4 regions of the Nonomuraea sp. NPDC050383 genome follow, and region 4 is predicted to be linked to each of the others. Evidence: predicted binding sites of a transcription regulator. Region 4 holds the regulator's gene; each other region holds the start of a gene.

Region 1 (4,181 bases), on a different contig from region 4:
GCGTGAGCGGCGGGCGATCTCGTAGGCGCCCTCGGGGGGCAGGGCCACGCCGAGCAGCCGGGACGACCGGTTGAGCACCTGCTCCAGCTCGTCGACCTCGTAGAAGTCCATGTGGGCGGTGAAGCCGAAGCGGTCGCGCAGCGGGGCGGGCAGCAGCCCGGCCCGGGTCGTCGCGCCGACGAGGGTGAACGGCGCGATCTCGAGCGGGATCGCGGTCGCGCCGGGCCCCTTGCCGACGACGATGTCGACCCGGAAGTCCTCCATCGCGAGGTAGAGCATCTCCTCGGCGGGCCGGGCCATCCGGTGGATCTCGTCGATGAACAGCACCTCGCCCTCGGCCAGCGTCGACAGGATGGCCGCGAGGTCACCGGCCCGCTCCAGGGCGGGTCCCGAGGTGATGCGGAGCGGGGCGCTCAGCTCGGCCGCGATGATCATAGCCAGTGTGGTCTTGCCGAGTCCGGGAGATCCGCTCATCAGCACGTGGTCGGGGGGCCGGCTGCGGCGCAGGGCGCTCTCCAGCACCAGCGAGAGCTGCTCGCGGACGCGGCCCTGGCCGATGAACTCGCTGAGCTTCTTGGGGCGCAGCGCCGCCTCGATCTGCAGCTCGTCGCCCTCGGCGTCGGGCGACACGAGGTCCCGATCCAGGCTCACTTCCCCGTCCCCCTCACCATCCGCGTCACGCTCGGCCTCGCGCGCTCTGCCCCGCCGCGTCCGGTGCGGGGGCCCTGCGAGAGTACGGCACCCACGCCGTTCACGCCCCTCCGGAAGCCGCGTCCCGGGGACGGCGGGGCCGGGGACGGCGGGGCCGGGGACGACGCTGTCGGGCGCGGTGCCGTCGGGGACAGGATCGGAGGCGGTGGGGTCATCGGACGCTCAGGGCGCGGAGGGCGGACTTGAGGAGCGCGGCGACCTGCGGCTCGCGGCCCTCGGCGGCGTCGGCCTCGGCCTGCGGCTCGACGGCGAGGATCGCCTCGTCGGCGTCCTTGGCGGAGTAGCCGAGGCCCACGAGCCCGGAGTGGACCTGCTCGCGCCACAGCGGGGCGGGGCGGTCGCCGTTGAGCGCGGCGTCGACGGCGGCGTCGGGCGTGCCGAGGCGGTCCTTGAGCTCCAGCACGATGCGCTGGGCGCCCTTCTGGCCGATGCCGGGCACCTTGGTGAGGGCCTTGAGGTCGGCGGCGGCGACGGCGGCGCGCAGCGCGCCGGGCGTGTGGACGGCGAGCATGGCCAGGGCCAGCTTGGGTCCGACGCCGCTGGCCGTCTGGAGCAGCTCGAACACGGCCCGCTCGTCGTCGGTGGCGAACCCGTACAGGGTGAGGGACTCCTCGCGCACCACCAGCGACGTGGACAGGCGCGCCTCCTCCCCGACCTTGAGCCGGGCCAGCGTGCCGGGCGTGCAGTGGGTGAGGATGCCGACGCCGCCGACCTCGATGACCGCGCCGTCGGGCGCGATGGCGGCGACCCGGCCGGCCACTGAGGCGATCACGGCGCCACGTCCTTCTCACGGCCGTCGCCGGTACGGCCTGCCGCCCCGCTACGGCCTGTCGTCGCGGTGCGGCCTGTCGTCGCGGTGCGGCCTGTCGTCCCGGTACGGCCCGTCGTCGCGGTACGGCCGGCGGTGGCCAGGGCCTGGGCCAGGCGGTGCTGGGCGCCGCCGCGCCACACGTGGCAGATGGCCAGGGCGAGGGCGTCGGCGGCGTCGGCGGGCCTCGGCATCTCCTTGAGCCGCAGCAGCCGGGTCACCATGGCGCCGATCTGCTTCTTGTCGGCCGTGCCGCTGCCGGTGATGGCGGCCTTGACCTCGGACGGCGTGTGCAGGGCGACCGGCAGGCCGCGCCGGGCGGCGCAGAGGACGGCGATGCCGGCGGCCTGGGCGGTGCCCATGACGGTGCGGACGTTGTTCTGGCTGAAGACCCGCTCGACCGCGACGGCGTCGGGCCGCACCTCGTCGAGCCACTGCTCGATGCCGGCCTCGATGCCGACCAGGCGCGCGCCCAGCTCCTCGTCGGCTCCGGTGCGCACCACCCCGACGGCCACCAGGGACAGCGGCGCGCCCGGACGACCCTCGACCGCTCCCACGCCGCACCGGGTCAGTCCCGGGTCGACGCCCATCACTCGCACCGTCGCGCCTCCCGCTCGTTCTCGCCCGCCGACCTGCCCGCACGACGTCCGCCAGTCACGGCGCTCGTCACGTCCGCCTGTCACAGCGCCCGCTCGCGCCCGCCGAACACCTGTTCGGCACGAGACTCTACCCCGGCTGACGTGCCCGCGCACCGGGAAACGCCCGTGCGCCGAGGGAGGACGGCCGCGCGGCGCGGCGACGACCGGACGCCCGTCCGCGCGGACGGGCGTCCGGTCGCACGCGGGGTCGCGCCGGCGGGGTCCGTCAGAAGTAGTCCAGCATGTACGGCTGGGCGGCGAAGGCGGTGTCCAGGGCCTCGTCGTGCGAGTCGTCCCCGGACAGGAGGCCGGTGCGGCGCAGCGTCGCCGTGGGGATACCGGCGTAGAGCGCGGACAGGCCGTTGATGCGGAGAGCGGGGCCGGCGCCCGCGTCAGCGGACAGGGCCTTGGCCTCGCCCCGGCCGCCGGAGACCGTGAGCCGCCAGCGTCCGGTGTTGCCGGGGCGTACCGGGTCCTCGACCTCGACCGTCGTGTCCAGCGTCGCCCCGGCCGGGAAGCCCCTTCGCTCCACCGCGGCCGCCACGTCGATCACCCGGAACATCCACCGCACCATCGTGACCTCCTCGACCGACCGCTCGCGCAGCAGCCAGCGGACGGGGTCGTCGGGCGCCAGCACGGCCGTGACGGTCTTGGCGACCGAGGAGGCGGAGCCGACCAGCGACCACAGGGCGCGGGCGGTCTCCTGGGAGCCGGCGACGAGGTTGTCGACGCGCATGCGGTCGCCGTCCCAGCGGTACACGGCATAGCCGTCGGGGGCCAGGTAGAGGAAGTCGTCCTCGCGGGCCAGCCGGCGGGCCCAGGTGCGCTCGTCCCAGGAGATCGGGCCGGAGGCTCGGGCCTGGCCGTGCAGGCGGTGCAGCAGGGCGACGACCTCGGCCGCGTCGCCGGCGTCCATGCGCCGCACCGGTACGTCGCCCGCCGGCCTGATCGCGCGCAGCGCCTCGGTGGGGATGGTGACCAGATGCTGGGCGCCCGCGTGCTCGTAGCCCGTCGCCCGGTAGAGGGGGGTGGTGGCCGGGTAGAGCGCGGAGACCGCGTCGCCCAGGTCGGTGGCCCTGCCCACGGCGGCCCGCATGACCGCGGTGCCGACGCCCCTGCCCCGGTACTCGGGGTTGACCGTGACGCCCGCGACGCCCGCGAGGGGCTGCGGCCTGCCGTGCCACCACTGGGTGAAGCCCCGCACCCGGGCCGAGCCGGCCAGCCTGCCGCCGTCGAACACGCCCAGGTAGCGGCCTTCGTTCAGGTCGGGGACGGCGAGGGCTCGCCAGCTCTCCACCTCGGCGGGCGGGACCGGTCCGAACGAGCGCCTGCGCACGTCGAGCAGGGCATCCTGGTCATCGGGGGTGAGGTCGCGAATCTCCACGAGGCAACACCCTACGCAGCGGGCGCGGGGTTTCCGGAACCGGCCCGTGGCGTCCCCGCGCCGATGGCCAGGCGGTGCAGGTACAGCACCTGGGCGGCGCCCGCGGCGAGCAGCGCGAGCAGCATGACGGGCAGCGGCGTGGCCAGGCTTGCGTCGGCCGCGGCGCCGTACTCGCTGATGCGGAGGAACTGGGCGGCGGGAGCGGTGGCCAGGCCGGGGTCGTGGGCGACGAGGAGCGGCCAGAGGAGGTCCTGGCCGTTGAGGAGGGTGACGACGCCGACGAGGACGGCGGCCATGGGCAGCGACGGCCTCACCACGCCGCCGGCGAAGTCGCCGCCGGAGCGCTCGGCCAGCCCCTTGCACAGCAGCGTGAGCACGAACAGGCACGGGACGCTGACCAGCACCGGCGGCACGAGCGAGACGAAGGTGTCGATCAGGCCCAGGTTGCGGATGTCGTTCCAGCCGGCCACGCTGAGCGGCCCGACGCCGACGAACAGCCAGGGCGCGAACAGGAGCAGCAGCCACTCGCTGCGCCGGCCGAGGGGCCGCAGCCCGCCGATGCCCAGAGCGCCCAGGTAGGCGACGCCCACGGAGACCAGGGCGCCGACGAGAGCGGGAACCCACGTGTTGACCTGGGTGG
Region 2 (4,181 bases), on a different contig from region 4:
GAACCTCAGGTCTGCTGCTGGCCCCGCAGGTCGAAGTCGTCGAACGTGGTGCGCAGCACCGACTCGCTGTCCTTGGGCGTGCGGGCGAACAGCCCCACGTACCCGTTGCCGAGCCCGTTCGGGTCGTCCACCTGCTGGACCCGATCGCCGTTGACCCACATCGTCAGCCGCACCGCGCTCCCGCGCTGCTCGCACGACGCCTCGATGCGGGCCTTGCCCGGCAGCCCGTCCACCTTGACCGGCTGCGCCAGCGTGCCGCCCGAGCCGTCCACGATGCGCCGGATGCGGGCCTGCCCCGACGTGTCCAGGCCGAACTCGTAGGAGGTGCGGTCGTCGGCCGAGTGGCAGTACACGCCGTACTCGCCGCTGCCGACGACCTGCCGGACCTGCGCGGTAACGCCGACGACCACGCTCGGCGGCATCATCGGCGTCGGGGTGCTCGACGGCAGCGGCGTCCCCGTCGGCGTGGCGATGAGGTACGACGTGGGCGCCTTGATCCGGCGCTCCTCGTAGTCCTCCTCCACGTCGAGGCCGAACGTGCCGTCGGTGCGGTAGCCGTAGGAGGCGGTCTCGTCGGGGTCGTAGGTGCCGCCCCAGCCGCCGGAGGTCTGGGTGAAGTCCTCCTGGAGGAGCGTCGGCCCCTCGGGCGGCCCGCCGGGCGACAGGAACGTCCACGCCGCCAGGACCGCGCCGGCGAGCGCCACCGTCCCGACGGCCAGCCCGGCGGCCAGGAGCCCCCGCCTGCGCCCGCGCGAGGGGGCTCCCGGCCCGCCGCCCGGGACCGGGTGCGGGACACCCGGCTCTGTGAACGGCGTCGTCCCCTGCTGCTGCCAGCTCAGCCGCACCGTCCGCGCCGCCTGCTCCGGCGCCGCCGAGCGGCCCACCAGGTGGTCGAGGAGCTGCTGCGCCGTCGGCCGGGCCGCCGGGTCCTTGCGCAGGGCGGCGGCGACCAGCTCGCGCAGCGACGGATCGACCTGGCTCAGGTCGGGCTCGGTGTTGAGCACCTGATAGACGATCGCGGGCAGCGTCTCGCCGCCGAACGGCGCCCTGCCGCTCGCCGCGTACGCCACCAGGCAGCCCCACGAGAACACGTCGCACGCCGGCGACACCGGGTCGCCCCGCAGCACCTCGGGCGCCATGTAGCGAGGCGTGCCGACGATCTCGCCGGTGCCCGTGACCCCGCTGAGCGTGTCGAGCGCCCGAGCGATGCCGAAGTCGATCACCCGGGGGCCGACGGGCGACAGCAGCACGTTGGACGGCTTGAGGTCGCGGTGGACCACCCCGGCCCCGTGGATGGCGGTCAGGGCGGTGGCCACGCTGACGGCCAGCGCGTCGAGGCTGGATCCGCGCAGCGGCCCGGACTGCTCGACGGCCTGCTCCAGGTTGGGGCCCGGCACGTACTCGGTGACGACGTAGAGGATCCGGCCGTCGAGGGCCGCCTCCAGGACCGCGGCGGTGCAGAACCGGCGCACCCGCCGGGCGGCGTCGGCCTCCCTGCGAAAACGCATGCGGAACTGCTCATGCTGGCTGAACTCCGCGTTGATCACCTTGATGGCGACGCGCTGCCCCGCGGTGTCCTCGGCGAGGTGCACCGTGCCCATCCCGCCCCTGCCCAGCACGCTCAGCAACCTGTAGCGCCCGATGTGGGAGGTTTCACCGCTCACGGCGGGTTAGCTTACCGATATCGGGCTCGTCCGGGTGGGCCGACACGGGCTCGCCGCCGACCGGGCTCACCTGCGTGAGCGACTTGCGCTCCGAGCCGCAAAGAACATATGTTCGATATGTAAGAACGCCCGCCTTCCCCCGGGTGGCTGAACACAGTCGAAAAGCCGCGGGGAGAGGCGTCTTGAGCAGACTCTATGGCGATCCGATCGAGGTGTGGACCCGGGAGGGCGAGCCCAGCCAGTTCGTCTGGCGTGACCGGCTCTATCTCGTGCGCCGCGTCCTCGACCACTGGGTGGTGACGCGCGAGTGGTGGAAGGTGCGGGAGGGCGATCCGGGCGAGCGCCAGTTCTGGCGGGTCGAGGCCAGCCCGGGGCGTGAGGCGGGCTCCTACGAGCTGAGGTTCGACACCGCCAGCGGCGGCTGGCTGCTCCTGAGGGCGTGGGACTGATGGGCGCGCCGTTCCCGCACCTCAACGTGGCCTCCGCCTACTCGATGCGGTACGGCACCGCGTTCCCGCGCGAGCTGGCGCGGCGGGCCGCCGACGACGGCATGGACATCCTCGCGCTGACCGACCGCGACGGTCTGTACGGGGCGGTCAAGCACGCGCAGGCGTGCGCGGACGCCGGGATCGGGCCGGTCTTCGGCGTCAGCCTCGTCCTCGCCGGAGCGGGCGGCCCCGGCGGCGGCCACGAGGGCGCGCTCGACGGCCTCACCCTCGACTCCGGCGGCGCGCTCGACGACCTGAGCCCCCTCGCCCGGAGCCGGAAGCCGCAGCGCCCCCGCACCGGGGCGGACGCCGAGGACCGGATCACCGTGCTGGCCCGTTCGGGCGGCTGGTCCCGCCTGGCCCGGCTGGTCACCGACGCCCACTACGCGGGCGGGCGCGGCGAGCCGCGGGTGACCCGGGAGATGGTGGCCGCGTGGGCCGGCCCCGGCGTCACCCCCGACGACGGGCTGACGGTGCTGCTCGGCCCCCGCTCCGACGTGGGCCGGGCGATGGCCGCGCGCCGCGACGAGCGGGCCGCGGCGCTGCTCGGCCTGTGGCGCTCCATGGTGCCCGGGGTGGTGGTCGAGCTGGTCGACCAGTACGGCTTCCGCGACGCCATCACCGCCGTCCGCATGCTCGCCCTGGCCGAGTCCGCCGGGGTGCCCGCCGTGCTCAGCAACGCCGTCAGGTACCTCGACCCGGACGACCACCAGGTGGGCGACGTGCTCGACGCGGCCCGCCAGCTCGTCCCGCTGCACCCGCGCCACCTGGAACGCACCACCTCCCACGCCTATCTCAAGGGCTCCAAGGACATGGCGACGGTGGCCGCGAAGATCTGCGGCTCCGACGCGCGCCGGGTCGCCGACCTGCTGCGCGCCACCCGCAGGGTCGCGGAGGAGTGCGTGATGGACCCGCGTGAGCTGCTCGCGCTGCGCGGCGACCCGCCCGCCCTGCACCTGCCCGAGATCGGCGCCGACCCGGTGCCGCTGCTGCGCCGCCGGGTGGAGGACGGGATGGCGGCGCGCGGCCTGGCCCGCTCCCGGGAGGCCGGCGAACGGCTCCGGGACGAGATGGCGATCATCGAGCGCAAGCGCCTGTCCGGCTACTTCATCGCCGTGTCCGACATCACCGACATGATCCGGCGGATGGGCATCCGGTGCGCCATCCGCGGCTCCGGCGCGGGCAGCCTGGTCAACTACCTCATCGGCATCGGCGAGGTGAACCCCCTCCACCACGGCCTGCTCATGGAGCGCTTCCTGTCGGAGGGCCGCGTCGGGCTGCCCGACATCGACGTGGACGTGGAGTCCGCGCGCCGGCTCGACTGCTACAAGGCCATCTTCGACAGGTACGGCGAGGAGCGCGTGGCCTGCGTGTCCATGATGGAGACCTACCGGGCCCGCAGCGCGATCCGTGACGTGGCGGGCGCCATGGGCCTGCCCCCGTACGAGATCGACGCGATCGCCAAGGCGTTCCCGCACATCAGGGCCAGGCAGATCACCGCGTCGCTGAGCGACCTGCCGGAGCTGCGCGACAGCAGGCTGGGGGAGGCGGGGCTGGACCGGGTGTTCAGGCTGGCTGAGAAGCTCGACGGGCTGCCCCGGCACATCGCGCTGCACCCGTGCGGGGTGCTGATCGGCAACTCCGGGCTGCGCGACCGCACGCCGGTGGAGCGCAGCCTGCTGGAGTTCCCGATGTCGCAGTTCGACAAGGACGACGTGGAGGAGGCGGGGCTGCTCAAGCTGGACGTGCTGGGCGTGCGCATGCAGTCGGCGATGGCGTACGCGCTGGGCGAGATCGAGCGGGTGGACGGCGTCGTGGTCCGGCTGGACGAGCAGCGCCCTCCCGACCCGCAGGCCCGCGACCCGGAGCCGCCGATCCCGGAGCCCCGGCCGATCCCGGACGCCCGGCCGGAGATTCGTTACGTGCCGCACGACGACCAGGACACCTACGACATGATCTGCGCCGCCCGCACCCTGGGCTGCTTCCAGATCGAGTCGCCCGGCCAGCGCGAGCTCGTCGCCAAGCTGGA
Region 3 (4,181 bases), on a different contig from region 4:
GCACCGCCGACCAGCTGCTGCACTCCTCCTCGGTGCCGGTGCTGCTGGCCCCGCGCGGCTTCGCGGACGAGCCGCCGGGCGCCTTCGAGCGCATCACGGTCGCCTACCGGCGCGGCCCGTCCGCCGACGCGGCGGTCGTCTCGGCCGCCCGGGCGGCGGCCGCCCTGGAGGTGCCGCTGCGGCTGGTGACGCTGGTCGTCAGCAGCGGCAGGCGGGTCGAGGTCGAGGAGCGGATGCTCGAACGGCTGCGCGACCAGACGGCGGCCGACCTCAGGGCGGCGGCCCGGGGGCACCGGCGGCGGCTGGAGGTGGAGGTCGAGGTGCTGGAGGGGCGGAACGTGGGCCAGGCGCTCGCCACCGCGTCCTGGGTGAGCGGGGAGCTGCTCCTGTGCGCGTCGAGCACGGGTGGGCCGCTGCGCCGCGTCTTCCTCGGTGACACCTCCGTCAAGATCGTCCGGGCGGCCACGTGCCCTGTGATGATCCTCACTCGGCAGCCGTGAAACGGAAATCTCGTACTCGACAAATCGTGACGAAGTACCGTTATTGTCGGGACAACTGGGACTAATGTGGCGTAGCCTCCCGGATCGGATTCGGCATCTTTTTTCCAATCAGCTTGACCTTAGGCGTCCTCCCCTTTACCGTCACTGTGCGTAACCACACCTCGCGGCGTTTTGGGGGTAAACCCAAGGCCATGGCTACCGATGGTGCCGTATTCGGCACCAGACCCCCGGTGGCTTCGGCGTTCACCGCGAGGGAGCACAATCTACTGATAGCGATACATACGAGAGCCGGGGGGCCACACGATGCCGTCTGAGTACGCGAAGTCGCTGGGTGCACGACTGCGCGCCATCCGCACCCAGCAGGGTCTGTCCCTGCACGGGGTCGAGGAGAAGTCGCGTGGCAGGTGGAAGGCCGTGGTCGTGGGCTCGTACGAGCGTGGCGACCGCGCGGTCACGGTGCAGAAGCTTGCCGAGCTTGCCGACTTCTACGGGGTGCCCGTCTCCGAGCTCCTGCCGGGCGGTGCCGCGCCCAGCCCGCTCGGGCCGACCCCGAAGCTTGTGATCGACCTGGAGCGGCTGGCCACGCTGCCCAAGGAGAAGGCCGGAGCGCTCGCCCGCTACGCCGCCACCATCCAGAGCCAGCGTGGCGACTACAACGGCAAGGTGCTGTCGATCCGCCAGGAGGATCTGCGCTCCCTGGCCGTGATCTATGACAAGTCGCCCAGCGAGCTGACGGAGGAGCTCATCAGCTGGGGTGTCCTCGACGCGGAGGCCCGCCGGGCGGTCGAGTCGTTCTGACCCCGCCGGACCCGGGCCCGGCCCCACCGGCACCTGGCCTCACCGGCTCCCGCGAGGTCGGCTCCCGTTCCGGGGGCGATGTTCTCACCTGAGGGGCGCGCACCGCACTGCGCGCCCCTCAGGCGTGTCCGGCCCCAGTTCTGACGTACGGCCGCGAGCGCTTCGGGCCCCTGCGCTTCTAGGGCCGCCTGCGCTTCGGGGGAGCGGGCAGTTCCTGGCGTGCACTGGAGTGGGGCCGCGCGCTCGGCGTGCACGGGGAGGCCGCGTGCGCGGGGAAGCCGCGTGCGGGCTGCTTGGGCTTCCGGCATGCGCGTGCGGGCCGGGTGCACCTCGGGGGCGGGCGCGTGGAAGCCGCGTGCGGACTGCCTGGCCTTCGGGCGTACGCGGGGAAGCCGCGTGCGGGCCGGGTGGCGCTTGGCGCGGGCGCGTGGGGCCGCAGGCGCTTCGGGGCGGGCCGGGAGGTCGCGTGCGAGTAGGGCCGCAGGCGCTCCTGGGCTGGGCACCGGGAGGCTAAGTGCGGGTAGGGCCGCAGGCGCTCCTGGGCTGGCCACCGGGAGACCGCGTGCGGGTGGGCCGCTGCGCTTCGAGGGCGGCGGTGCGGGGGCCGTGTGCCGGCTCGGGGCGAGGGGGACCCGCTGTGACGCTTCTCGTTCGCAGCACTCCGGCAAGCTCGGCGCCAACGCGGGCGTGGGGAGGAATCGTCCGACGCGCGTGAGGGGCCCCGGAGGTGACCGGGCGAGGCGACGCGTGCCGCGAGGGGGCGTGGCTCGCCGTCTGACCGGGATGCTGCGCGCGCCCGGTCGAGAGGGGCGCTAGAAGAGGGTCGGGCCCTGGGGTGGTGGGGTGCGGCGGCGGGTCACCCGGCCAAAGGAACGTCGACGGGCAACTGGGGTTGGGTAGGGACCCCCAGGATCTCCTCCACTCGCGTCACAAAGGTGTCGGCCTCGGACAGCAGCTCGTCGGCGTCGGCCGCGGAGACGCCGCGGACCATGCCCGCCTCGGCGGCGGCGCGCTTGGCGGCGCTCACCTCGAAGTAGGCGGCCCACTCGGCGAGCTCGGGCTCCGCCTCGGGCAGCAGCTCCCACGCGCTGCGCAGGCGGCGCCTGCGGCCCTCCATCGGCCGGGGCCGGGCGGCCAGGATCGCGGCGGCCGCTCGGAGCGCCGCCAGGTGTGCTGCCACATATCGGGATGCCGGGGTGCGCGCGACCGTCGCCTCCGCCAGGCAGGAACGGGAATCCGTCAGGTGCGCCCGAACGGCGGGCGACAGCCTGGGACCCTGCGGGTCTCTTGACCGTGGTGCCATGTGCACGCCTCCTTGGGGTCGTGGGCGGCTGCCGGCGTCACCACCGGTGAAGCCAGAATCGCAGGCGCCACCGACAATTCCGCCGGGCGGGCCGGACGAGAAGCTTCCCCTCTCCCCGTCCGGCCAGGACGCGCCCCGACTCGTCTCCGCCGACGACGAGGACACGCCCTTCGCCCGTGGAGCCTGACCGCGGGTCCCGCTTGGGGGAAGCGTGGCCCGCGACCAGGTCCTTCGACGTGAGCCGCGAGCCTCACGCCACTACGTCGAACATAATTTCGATCACCCTCGGTGTCAACCCGTTTCAGAACACAGGTTCGATCGGCGTGTCGGAAAGGGACTCCCGACGCACCCCTCGCGCGGCGTCAGGAGGTGACCGACAGCGCTCCCGACGGGCACAGGGTCACCGCGCGCCTGACCGCCTCCTCCAGCTCCTCGGGGGGCGCCGTCTCCAGGAGGACCACCGTGCCGTCCTCGTCGCTCTGGTCGAAGACCTGGGGCACCGTGAGCGCGCACATGCCCGCCCCGATGCACACGGTCGTGTCTGCCTTGATCTCCATGATGATCTCCCTACCACGTGACGGGGAGGCGGTGCACCCCGTAGATGCTCATGTCCGTCCGCATCGGCACCTCCTCCGGCGGCACGGCCAGGCGCAGCCCGGGGAAGCGGCGCAGCAGCGCCCGGTAGCCGATGCGCATCTCGATCCGGGCGAGCTGCTGCCCGAGGCACTGGTGGATGCCGTGCCCGAAGGTCAGGTGGCCGCCGGCGGGCCGAGTCACGTCGAGCGTATCCCCGCCGGGGAAGCGGGCGGAGTCGCGGTTGGCGACCGGCAGGGACAGGGCGACCGACTGGCCCTTCGCGATGGCGACGCCCTCGACCTCGACGTCCTCCAGCGCGGTGCGGATCGGGCCGATGTGGATGATCGTGAGGTAGCGCAGCAGCTCCTCGACGCCGTTGTCCACCACGGAGGGGTCGTCGCGCATGGCGGCGAGCTGGTCCGGGTTGCGCAGCAGCGCGTACGTGCCGAGCCCGAGCATGTTGGCGGTCGTCTCGTGCCCCGCCACGAGCAGCAGGAACGCGACGCCGGTCAGCTCGTCGTCGGCCAGCTCCCCGCCCTGGGCGAGGCCGCTGATCAGGTCGTCGCGCGGCTCGGCGCGCCTGCGCCGGATGAGCTCGCCGAGGTAGGAGGTCATGCTGGTCATGGCGTCCATGACCTCCGCCGCCCCGCTCTCCAGGGCGAGCAGCGCCTTCGAGTCGCGCTGGAAGCGCTCCCTGTCCTCGTACGGCACGCCGAGCAGCTCGCAGATCACCAGCGACGGGATGGGCAGGGCGAACTGCTCGACCAGGTCGGCGGGCTTGCCCGCGGCCTCCATGGCGTCGAGGCGGGCGTGGGTGATCTCCTCGATGCGGGGTTCGAGCTGCTTCATCCGGCGGACGGTGAACTGGCCGGTGAGCAGCTTGCGGTAGCGGGTGTGCTCGGGCGCGTCCATGCGCAGGAAGAACCCGGGCGGCACGAACGCCTTCTCCCGCAGCTCCTTGGCGACGGCCGCGCGGGCCGGGATGGTGGGGTGGATGTGCTCGG
Region 4 (4,181 bases):
GGTCCCGTTCGGTGACCTGTTCGACCGCCGCAGACTCATCACGGTGCACCTGCTGCTCACAGCGGCAGGCGCGGGGGTGGCCGCCGCCGCTCCCAGCGGCGGCATCGCGATCGCGGGCCTGGCGCTGGCCGGCCTGTTCGCCGTGGTCGTCCAGATCACGGTGGCCTATGTCGCCGCCGTCTCGCCGACCGGCGAGCGCGGCCGCAACATCGGAGCGGTCACCTCGGGCGTGGTCATCGGGATTCTCGGAGTGCGGGTGGTCGCGGGCACCCTGGGCGAGCTGGCCGACTGGCGCATGGTCTACCTCGTCATCGCCGGGCTTTGCGCGATGCTCGCGCTCGCCGCCCGATTCACCCTCAAGGCCGACATCCGCCGCCCCCGAGCCCGGTACGGGCAGTTGCTGTCATCGGTGGGTCGTCTGGTGGTCGGCGACCGGCTCTTCCTCAGCCGGGGACTGGTCGCGTTCTTCCTGTTCGCCTCCTTCGGCACGCTGTGGAGCGGACTGGCGCTCCCGCTCGGCGACGCGCCGTGGCACTTCGGCACCACCGAGATCGGATTGTTCGGACTCGCCGGTCTCACCGGGGCTTTGGGCGCGGCCCGGGCCGGCCGATGGGCCGACCGGGGTCTGGCGTCCCCGGTCACCTGCTGGTCGCTGGCCCTGCTCACAGCCGCGTGGCTGCTGATCGGTCAAGCGGGGTCGTCGCTGTGGCTGTTGATCGTCGGCGTCATCCTTCTGGACTTCGCCGTGCAAGCCGTTCACGTCAGCAGCCAGCACCTGCTCACCGCCGCCCGCCCCGACCAGAGCAGCAGCGTCATCGGCGCCTACATGGCCTTCTACTCCCTCGGCTCCGCGCTCGGCGCGATCACCACCACGTGGGCCTACAGCGCCGCGGGATGGCCGGCCGCCAGCCTGCTCGGCGGAGCTTACGCCGCCCTCGGACTCCTCGTCGCCATCTCGACCCGACGTTTCACCGCCCTGCCGGGGGCGCGGCGGCCGGGTGAGCCCGTATCGGCTACGTCCCGCTGACACTTGGTGGCGCGAGCGCACAGCGCTGAGCGAGCACCGTTGACCGGCCTTGCAGCCCCGCCACTTCATCAGGGCTTCCGGCGCCTCCCGGCCACCGCTGCGTTCAGCCGGCGGGTGGGGAGGTCGTCACCAGGTCCGCCGCGAGGCCGGCGACCGGCCGCCGCAGGGCAAGTGGGGCTCGAACTCGAACACCGTGACGGGGGCAGGGCGCGAGTCGGCTGCCGTGACCGGGGCAGGGCGCGAACTCGAACGTCGACTGGGGTAGGGCGCGACTCGAACACCGTGACCGGGGCCTCGAATACCGCGACTGGGGCAGCGCGCGAGTGGACCGCCGCGACCGGGGCAGGGCTCGATGCCGGGCTCGACGAGCTCAACGCCGAGGGCGCGGAACGAAGGCTGCCGGTGCTGCTCGCGGCTCCCCGGGGTCATCCCGGGGAGCCGTCGGCGGCGGCAGGGTGGGTCAGAGGCGGCGAAGAACCGCCACGACCTTGCCCAGGACGCTGGCCTCGTCGCCGGGGATCGGGTCGTAGTTGGGGTTGTGGGGGACCAGCCAGACGTGGCCGTCCTTGCGCTTGAAGGTCTTGACCGTGGCCTCGCCGTCGATCATGGCGGCCACGATGTCGCCGCTCTCGGCGACGGGCTGCTGACGCACGACCACCCAGTCGCCGTCGGCGATGGCGGCTTCGATCATGGAGTCACCGGCGACCTGGAGGAGGAACAGGGTGCCCTCGCCGACGAGTTGCTTGGGCAGCGCGAAGACGTCTTCGACGCTCTCCTCGGCGAGGATCGGCCCACCGGCGGCGATCCGGCCGACCAGCGGCACATAGGCGGCCGTGGGCCTGCTCACCGTGGGCTCCTCGGAGGAGGCGTCGGGGTCGACCCACAGTGCCGGCTCGCCCGGCAGGCGGACTTCGAGGGCGCGCGGCCGGTGCGGGTCACGCCGCAGATAGCCCTTGCGCTGCAACGCCGTCAACTGGTGCGACACGCTCGACGTGCTCGTCAGCTGGACGGCCTCGCCGATCTCACGCATGGACGGCGGATATCCGCGCTGTTGCACCGAATCGCGAATCACTTCGAGAATCTTGCGCTGCCTGGGCGTCAGGCCCAGGGAGTCGCGCCGGCGCACCGCGAGGTCTGTGACCCCGTTTGCGTCATCTCGCTCGCTCATGCTCTCCTCCTCGTCGCCGGGTGGCCTGCCGCTCCGGCCTGCCCTCCCGGTCCGTGGTCTCCATGTCGCACACAGCGACCGTATCGCTGTTGAAGATCATCTTCAAACAATTGTTCGAGTCGTCCTCGAAATTATCAGTGACGTGGTGTACAACATCGTACGGGAGTTCGATCGACACCGTGTTCGATTTGCTGATCTTAATGGGGTCTTTTTCTCGGACCCGGACGGCGTGGGAGGTCAATCGTGCGCGTCACCGCGGTCACGGACATGACCAGCGACGACGCCGGGCGGCAGCGGGTCGCCGAGGGCCGTACAAAAGCGATCAAGAACGACGGTGTCGAGGGCGGGCGGACCGTGGGGGAGGACAAAGCGTTCAGTATTCGCGAACGCCTCGGTTTACGCGACAATTCACCATCCAGGCGGGCCGAGGTGGTGGTGGTCAGGTGGCGAGAGTGGCCGGACGCAGAACGACGGCAGAACGACGGCGGGACGGCTGCAGGACGACGGCAGGACGGCCGGAGCCGACACGCCACGCTCGTTGGTCATCGTGCGGAGCTCGGCGTCACCCATGGGCGGGGCCGAGCCGTACCCCAGCGGGAGGCGGCCGCGGTGCGTGGAGATGGGACCGAGCCGTGCTTCAGGGGGGAGGTGGTCGCGGTGCGTGGAGTCGGGAGGGGCCGTACTTGTGGGGAGGCGGTCACGCTGCATGGAGATGGGACCGAGCCGTGCTCCAGGGGGAGGGGGATCGCGGTGCGTGGAGATGGGGCGCCGGCCCGTCGTGACGGCGGGTCTCGTGCTGTGAGGCGGATCGGCTGAGCGCTTCGGGCGTTCTGGCCGTACTGGATGGTAAGGCCGGGCGCGGCGACCGAGCTCGGCGCGCGGCCGGGTGGACCGCAGGGGTCACTTCGAGGGGTGGGGTTCAGATGCGGGAGGACGTCTCGCGTAGTGATGGTGTGTCGCCGGGCGCCGACGCGACGGCGGCCCGCGGGGCCGGTCGCGCCTTCGCCGCGGGAGGAAGACCCCAGCTGTGGCTCGTACCACCCCCCAGAGCAGAGGCCGAGGGCCTCGGCCTCCCGGCTGGGCGATCCGGAAGGAGGGGCGGCGGGCCGGGCGGGGGAGGCGCGGCCGTCCCGGAAGGCCGGTGGGCACGGGGAGGCGGCTCGTTTCCGGCGAACCGGTCGGCAGGGGTGGGCGGCCGGGGTGGCGGATCTGTGCCGGTGGCGCGGATCGGTTCTGTCGTTCAGGGTGGCCGCAGTGAGGCGGCCGCAGCGGGCCGGGGGCGAGGATCCGGCCAGAGACGAGGGGCCGGCCAGGCGCTAAGGGGCGATCAAGAGCGAGGGTCCGGTCAGAAACGAGGGGTCGGCCAGGCGCGAAGGGGCGATCAAGGGCGAGGGTTCGGGGAGAGCCGAGAGGTGGGGCTCGGCTCCGGGGCTGGTGAGAGGCGACGGGGAGCGCTCGGGCGAAGGGCCGTGCGGAAGGGACCTGTTCGGATGGGGTCTGTTCGGAGGGGCGCCGTTCGGAAGGGGCCCATGCGGACGGGTCCCGTGTCCGGGAAGCGCGGGCGGCGGGCGGCGCCGGTGCGGCTCACCCGTCGCGGACGGGCCGCGATCATGGTCGCGGTGGCGGCGCTGTTGTCGCTGTGCGGCTTCTGGCTCGGCACCAGAACGGCCGCCCACGCCGTCGCGCCCGCCCACGCCGCCACGACTGCGAATGCCGCCACGACGGCGAATGCCGCTGCGTCCGTCGCTTCGACGGCCGTCCACGCTTCGATGGCGGCGGGCTCCTTCCCGCTCAGAGGTGCGTACGGTTGATCGCGCGAAGCTGACTCGCGCAGGCGACCCCTGACCCGGCCACCGTGGAGTCCTTCGCTGCTCTCGCTCGTCGAGGGCCCGTCCTCGCGTGGCGCGCCGACCTTCCGCCGAGGGCGATGGGCGGTAACCGCACGGCGGTGGTTTCGGCCGCCTCCTTGATGTGCGCGTCACGCGG

The links. Region 4 encodes LexA, which represses DNA repair genes until DNA is damaged. Its sites were predicted from a motif close to TCGAACANNTGTTCGA; they were not measured.
Region 1: a site for LexA is predicted at 2,221-2,236, ahead of ruvC (crossover junction endodeoxyribonuclease RuvC). Genes of this name have one in related genera too.
Region 2: a site for LexA is predicted at 1,765-1,780, ahead of ACIBG4_RS35060 (DUF6504 family protein). Genes of this name have one in related genera too.
Region 3: a site for LexA is predicted at 2,865-2,880, ahead of ACIBG4_RS03310 (SAV_6107 family HEPN domain-containing protein). Genes of this name have one in related genera too.

The regions. Positions count from the first base shown of each region.
Region 1 is NZ_JBITIP010000006.1:51,077-55,257, forward strand. It holds gene ruvB (Holliday junction branch migration DNA helicase RuvB) at 1-651, opposite strand, end outside; gene ruvA (Holliday junction branch migration protein RuvA) at 863-1,483, opposite strand; gene ruvC (crossover junction endodeoxyribonuclease RuvC) at 1,480-2,118, opposite strand; gene eis (enhanced intracellular survival protein Eis) at 2,384-3,541, opposite strand; gene ACIBG4_RS16905 (carbohydrate ABC transporter permease) at 3,553-4,181, opposite strand, start outside.
Region 2 is NZ_JBITIP010000020.1:20,488-24,668, forward strand. It holds gene ACIBG4_RS35055 (serine/threonine-protein kinase) at 6-1,664, opposite strand; gene ACIBG4_RS35060 (DUF6504 family protein) at 1,847-2,113, shown strand; gene ACIBG4_RS35065 (DNA polymerase III subunit alpha) at 2,113-4,181, shown strand, end outside.
Region 3 is NZ_JBITIP010000001.1:745,911-750,091, forward strand. It holds gene ACIBG4_RS03300 (universal stress protein) at 1-500, shown strand, start outside; gene ACIBG4_RS03305 (transcriptional regulator) at 804-1,298, shown strand; gene ACIBG4_RS03310 (SAV_6107 family HEPN domain-containing protein) at 2,155-2,601, opposite strand; gene ACIBG4_RS03315 ((4Fe-4S)-binding protein) at 2,964-3,158, opposite strand; gene ACIBG4_RS03320 (cytochrome P450) at 3,169-4,181, opposite strand, start outside.
Region 4 is NZ_JBITIP010000002.1:103,427-107,607, forward strand. It holds gene ACIBG4_RS05215 (MFS transporter) at 1-1,027, shown strand, start outside; gene lexA (transcriptional repressor LexA) at 1,488-2,195, opposite strand; gene ACIBG4_RS05225 (hypothetical protein) at 3,725-4,006, shown strand.